Regions from separate parts of the Paenibacillus sp. FSL H8-0332 genome, predicted to be linked through region 2. Evidence: riboswitches for the same ligand, from Rfam matches in the RefSeq annotation. Region 2 holds a riboswitch; the other holds the start of a gene.
The links. Region 2 has a riboswitch for cyclic di-GMP ahead of NST43_RS19370 (thiamine pyrophosphate-binding protein). Riboswitches for the same ligand answer to the same signal wherever they lie in the genome.
Positions count from the first base shown of each region.

Region 1: another riboswitch for cyclic di-GMP. It lies ahead of NST43_RS03300 (PA14 domain-containing protein); the one in region 2 lies ahead of NST43_RS19370 (thiamine pyrophosphate-binding protein).

Region 1 covers NZ_CP150145.1:767,742-771,164, reverse strand. Annotated here, with positions in the region: gene NST43_RS03300 (PA14 domain-containing protein) at 1-1,499, opposite strand, end outside; cyclic di-GMP riboswitch class I at 1,514-1,594, opposite strand; gene NST43_RS03295 (sugar phosphate nucleotidyltransferase) at 1,732-3,105, opposite strand.
Region 2 covers NZ_CP150145.1:4,466,490-4,469,912, forward strand. Annotated here, with positions in the region: gene NST43_RS19365 (methyl-accepting chemotaxis protein) at 1-868, shown strand, start outside; cyclic di-GMP riboswitch class I at 1,370-1,466, shown strand; gene NST43_RS19370 (thiamine pyrophosphate-binding protein) at 1,584-3,227, shown strand; gene NST43_RS19375 (carboxymuconolactone decarboxylase family protein) at 3,278-3,423, shown strand, end outside.

The DNA.
Region 1 (3,423 bases), 3.7 Mb from region 2:
GCAGTTCCACTCTGCTTCACCCAGCTGTCAATGACGGCTGTGCCGTTCACCCATAAGCGGATACCGTCATCCGATGTAGTATAGAACTGATAGGTCTCACTGTAAGCCGGCTTAATCTGGCCGCTCCAGCGGATCGAGAAGTAGTCTATGCCGAGTGCAGCATTAGGCGTACCCTGACGCCAATTGAAGCTGATGACGTCGTCATTACGTACCATAACCGGCGTCCCCGAGAGCGTCATGTTCTTGAAGTATTCTCCAAGCAAGCCATTCTGAGCAGGCTTATTCTCCGTCTCACCGGAGGTTGGGACCGGCTTCTGGATCGGCGCAACGGTTGGTGTCGGAATTGGCATTGGTGTTGCGGTTGGTGTCGGCGTTACTGTTGGCGTCGGTGTTGGGGTTGCGGTTGCTGTAGGCGTCGGCGTTGCGGTTGGCTTAGGAGCCGCCGCCGGAGCAGACCAGGCCTTATATTGGTCACGGGTTAGTGTGTAGCTGTCATTCATGAAATTCTTGATCGTCGCCGTGCTGTTATTCTCATAGAGCATCTTGCCCCAGTTCATCATGAACACATAATTCTGCTGGGTCAGCTTCAGCTTCGAGATGTTCGGCATTTCGCCGTTCTCGCCGATGCCGATCGGTTTGCCGCCAGCCAGGCTGGTCAGATCATCATGATATTTATTCGAGTAGTCGTTATTATATATATCTGCTGCCAGCACATCCACTCTGTCCGCGCCCGGATAGGTCCGTGCATAGGGATCAGAGTTGGCATTCGGCGCATTCGGGTTCCATACCCAAATCAGATTATTTAACTGATGAACGTTCACGAACCGGTCATACATAATATTCCATAGTGCAGTGAAGTTGTCTTTCTTGCCCCACCAGAACCAGCCGCCGTTCATTTCATGGTACGGTCTCCAGAGGATCGGAACCTTAGCATCCCGCAGGCTTTTCAGAGAGACAGCTACTTTATCCAGATCAGTGATCAGCGCATTATACTCTGTAGTGCCGGGGGTTACGTATTTGTTGAATTGCGCTTGGGTGATTGACTTCTGCACATTGGACCATTCGTGCTTGGTGCCCGGCAGGTTCTGGTGGAAGGTCATGGCGACAATTCCGCCCGCTCTGGACCAGTTCGTCGCACTCCAGACGATGTTTTTGCGTTGTGCAGCTACTCCGCTCTCACTCTGTCCACCGATGGCTCCAAGCTCATAACCATGTAGTGCTGCGTATTGTCCGCTTGTTCCCTTCAGCTTGTTGCTCAGCTCATCAGGACTCTCGAAATAGTCATGCTGGCCTGTAATGATTCCATTTCCCGAGATATCATACAGATTGTTCAGCAGCTTGACCGCCTCAGGGGAGGCATTAGGGTTCACTGGCCCTCCTTCCGAGGAGGCAGCCTTGACGGTGGAAGGGGCGATTCCCAGTCCCACGGGTACAGCAGACAATACCACGGCCAGCGACAACACAGCGCAGAACAAACGAGACTTACGGTAAGTTTTCACAATATTCTCTTCCTTTCGGTAGCCAGGCTGCCACTCTTGCGAAGGCCCTATAGCTTTGCGTCCCTATCTTTCGATTAGGTTTGCCATTGTCGTTTTGGAAGGATCAATCCCTCTTACCTTAAGTATCGTCTCTATGCAAATTTAATGTATAGTAATGTCGAAATTATCCCAAAAAATAGTTCTTAATGCCTGATTTGAAATTGTAACATTTGGTTAAATAGATAAGTTAGACCTACGAAATGAACTGATGTAGAGCTATATCCTCCCAGTCCAGAGTAATACGAATGTTATCCTCCTCTACGAGCTCCGACCCCGTCTGCACCTCAATGAACTCCACATCGGTAAGAGCAAGAATGGCATGCTTGGTTCCTTCCGGTATCCGCACCACATCTCCCGCCTTCACCGTATGCATCTTCTCATTGATGACAATGCTGGCTTCTCCGCTGATGAAGGTCCAGATTTCACTGCGTTTGTGATGCAGCTGATAGCTGATATTTTTACCTTCATTGATGAAAATCCGCTTGGTCAGCACCTCGTTGCCCTCGTCATATTTCACATAGTCAATCACCTTGTAGTGACCCCAGCGGCGCTCCTCGTACATCGGTCTTTGTTCAAAAGACTTCAGCACTTCCTTGATCCGCGGACTCTCAGTCTTGTGCGTCACCAGAATGCCGTCCGGGCTGGCGGCGATAATCAGATCCTTCGCCCCGATTACCGTAATCGGAATATCCAGCTCGTTAATGAGGCAGGTGCCCTCGGAGTCAGCGGTCACAAAGCCTTTGCCGACATGGTTGCTGGTCATTTCCTCGGTCAGGGTGTTCCAGGTACCCAGGTCCTTCCAGAATCCGGCGTATGGCTGTACGACGATGTTCTCCTCTTTCTCCACCACTTCGTAATCAAAGCTGATCGAGGACAGTAGCTTATACTGCTTCTGCAGCTCTTCGTAATTCAGCGGCAGCCCTTTGCGCTGCAGGATATCCAGCAGGTAACCCAGACGGAAGGCGAACACTCCGCAGTTCCAGAGCGCGCCCTGGCTGATCAGCTCCTCGGCCTGCACGCGGTCCGGCTTCTCCTGGAAGTGGCTGACCTGCAGGTAACCATTGGCTCCCGCATCGGCGCCCGTTGGAATGATGTAGCCGTATTTCTCCGAAGCATGCTCGGGAACTACGCCCATCAGCGCCAGGTTCGCCCCGCTCACCAGCATGGTGTTCTCCAGCTGCAGCACCGTTTCGAAAAAGGAGGATTCCACGTATGGGTCCACCGGCAGAATCGCCACGGTCTCGCTTGGGGACACCCCCGCGATGGAATACAGATAGGCCGCCGTCAGCGCAATGGCCGGGAAGGTATCCCGCCGCTCCGGCTCCACGATGATCGGCACCTCGCTGCCGAGCTGGCTCTGGATCATCTCCACCTGGCTGCGTCCGGTCGCCAGATAAGAGGACCCTGCCATGCCGTTCTCCTCCAGCTGTCTCCATACCCGTTGTACCATCGATTCCGGTTCACCTGCCGGGCTTTCCAGTACCTTCAGAAATTGCTTAGAGCGTGAATCATTGGACAACGGCCAGAGCCGCTTGCCGGAGCCGCCTGATAGAAGTACTAGTTTCATAGTGAACCCTCCATATCGTATTGTTATTGGGTATTTCTTGTTGCGGAGCTGTGAGTTAAAATCCCGCCTGTTATGAGGGTCGCTGCAAGTAATTTTGGGCTTACGGCCGCTGTTGTATTTGGATTTCCTGATTAGAACCGCTCCTCGCGGTAGAAATCCAAATACAAAGGCGGACGCTAACGCTCCTACAGCTCCAAAATTCCTCTCCGCTCCATTTCATAACAGGCTGTGCTTTTACATCCGCTTCGCCCGCAGGCGAAGCTCCCGGCTAAAGATCCGATATTGCCGCTTGTTGTAGCGGCAAGGGGGGCCGGGCTG
Region 2 (3,423 bases):
AGACAAGAATCAGAACCTGAAGTTTGTAATGGCACAGGTGGCCTCCTCCTCCAATGAACTGGCTCTCGGTGCTAACGAGATCTCGGTGGATATCGCTGATATGACCGAATCGATCAAGGATATCGAAATCAAAGTCTCCAATTATACGAATTCCACCAAGGAAATGAATAGAAGGTCTGTACATACGCTGGAATTGGTAGAACAAGGCCGGCAATCGGTGGATACCCAAGCCGAAGGCATGCGCAAGAACATCCAGGCTACCCAGAAGGTGGCGGATACGATCGAAGCCCTGTCGCAGAACGCGCGCGGCATTACGATGATTACCAAGACGATTACCGAAATTGCTGAACAGACCAACCTTCTGTCACTCAATGCCTCCATTGAAGCCGCCCGTGCAGGCGAGCATGGCCGTGGCTTCGCTGTCGTTGCCCAGGAGGTGCGCAAACTGGCCGAGGAATCCACCGCTTCAACCAAAGAGGTGTTCGGGCTGGTACGCAGCATTGAAGCGGATATCAAGCAGGCCATTGATAACATCGCCATCAACGAAGAGGTAGTCCAGGTACAGAATGAGATGATAACGGAGACGGCCAATATCTTTGCTCAAATTGTACATAGCGTCCAATACATAACCGAGCAGATCGCCTCCTTCTCCGCAGAGAGTGATCTTATGCTGGAGAGCGCGCTCAAGATCTCCGGGGCGATCGAGAATATCTCAGCCATCACCCAGGAGACCGCCGCAGGGACCGAAGAGGTATCCGCAGCGATGAACGAACAGATTCACGCGCTGCAATCCGTAGCTGAGGAGACAGAGAAGATGACCTCCGCAGTCTTCAATCTGCAAAAAACGATTCATATTTTCAAATTTTAGCCTCGGCACAAAGAGACACGCCTGCGGAATTTTCTGCGGGAGGTGTCTCTTTTTTTGGGCAAAACAAAGAATGTTATGTAATATTCACAAATTGTTGAAATTGTGCATAACACGAAGAATCCTGTTTTGCACTTCTTTACTTTAAATGTTCTAGTACCATAGCTTAACTAGTAGCAGACTCTCCAGCATGCCAATACTTAAGACCTATTAACAGATATTTCAATCCTGTATTTCTCATAAAATCATAACGTTTTGCAGCGAACCCGGGATGCAATGAGGCTTTGTGCTCACTTTACAAAATTATAGCCCTTAATATTCATTTGCATTTTAAGACTTTAGTCTTCCAGAGACAACCATTTTCAAAAGTTTGAAAATCCAAATATCTAGCGATTTTTACTCCTGAATATTCGCTAAATTCCGAGCTTCTTCTCACAAGGGTTATTGACAAAAGAGGAGCAAGGAATATATTGTAAAGGAAAATTCTCCTTTGCTTAATTTATAACCGCATACCGGCAAAATTCACCGAAAGGGAATGACGCAAAGCCATGGATCTACAGTCTCATTTCTGAAGTGGGATCATGACAGCCAGGTTGCTGAAAAACTGTGAACGCCTTAGGTTTCGCGTTTGATTATGGTGATTCGTGCAACAGGCCTGTGCTCCTATTTTTGAGTACAGGTTTTCTATTGCTGACGTATACAAATAACAACTTGCGGGGTGGATGTTCTGAAGACAGTTGCAGATTATATGGCGGAAGCATTACGTAATCTAGGAGTGACACATTCTTTTGGAATCATTGGCAAGTCTATTTGCCCCATCGCTTTGAAAATGGTTGACTATGGCATACAGTTTATTCCCGGCCGGCACGAATCCAGCTCCGGCTTCGCAGCCAGCGGTTATGCTCTGAAGACCGGCAGCCTCGGGGTAGCCTTCGGCACCTCCGGTCCGGGCGGAACGAACCTGCTCACCGCAGCAGCGCATGCCAAGGCCAATAATCTTCCCGTCCTCTTTATCACTGGCCACCAGTCCATCAAGGAGCTGGGCATTCCCCAATGTCAGGATTCCTCTTCCTATCTGGCTGATTTGGCGGATATGTTCCGGCCGGCCACCCTCTTCAGCAAGCTTGTTGAACGCGGCGATCACTTCAGCACGATTTTCAACCATGCCCTATCCATCGCCCTCGGTGACAAAAAAGGTCCGGTCCATCTCTGCATTCCGTTTGATGTGCAGACAGAGCGGCTCGCGGAATGCCGGATTGTTCTGCCGGAACGCGAAGGGCTGGTCAGCTACCAAAACTATGAACGGGTTATTTCGGCGATCAATGAATCCGCCCGACCTCTGATCATTGCCGGTAAAGGCGTCAACCGCTCGGGGGCCCATCAGGAACTGGTCCAGCTGGCCGAAACCTTCAACATTCCTGTAGTCACCTCTCCAGGCGGCAAAGGCGCCATAGCTTATGATCACCCGCTCTATCACGGTCCTGTCGGCGTTGGCGGCTCCTCGCACGGGGATGAATTACTGAACAATAGCGACCTGTTCATTGTTCTGGGCTCCCGTCTCAGCGATATGACCATCTGCAACCTCAAGCTGGAGAATCATCCCCAGCAGCTGATCCAGTTCGATGTAGATCCAACCTTTGTCGGCAAAATACTGTCCTCATCCACCATCGCTGTCGGCGGGGATTTGCGGGACAACCTGGCGCTGTATCTCCAGAAGCTGGACTCCTCTGCGGTTACCAAGCATGAAATCACAATCTCCAATGATTACAATGACGAGCTGCCCGTGCTGGACGGGCTCTCTCTGGCTTCGGTATTGAGCACGATGAGCGATCTGATTCCGTACAACAGCAGCGTGTTTGTAGATGACGGCAGCCATGGCTTCAATGCTGTGAAATGGTTCAATGTGCGCAGGCCCGGCAGCTTCATATTCGATGCCTACTTTGCCTGCATGGGCAATTCAATTGGCATGGCGATCGGCGCCAAGACCGCCTCACCCGGGGAGACTGTCTTCTGTATTACCGGGGACGGCTGTTTTATGATGCTCGGAGCTGAAATAAACACCGCCGTTTGCCAGGACATTCCGGTGATTTTCATCGTGGTGAACAATATGCAGCTGGATATGGCGCTCAAGGGCATGGAGAAAACTACCGGCCGGATTGACGGTACGATCTTCGAGGTTCCGATGGATGCCGTGAAATTCGCCGAATCTCTGGGTGCAGCCGGCTTTCGCTGTGAGACGCAGGAAGAGTTCGAAGCGGCAATCCGCGAAGCTGTAGCCCTTAACAAGGCAGCTGTCATTGAGCTGTTGACTGACCGAGATGAGATGCCTCCTACGGCCCACCGTACACTGGATCTTACGTAAGGAAGCCGTTTTCACACACCTTTTCCAACTTACTATCAGGAGGCCAAAGCGTGAACAAGAACATGAACAGCGGACTCGATCATTTCACTGATCTCTCAGGAGATTATGGGGCCAAGGCACTGGCTCCAATCAAAGAGCATTTTCCGGAATTAGCCGAATATATCATGGGCAATGCCTATGGCGATATTTTTCAACG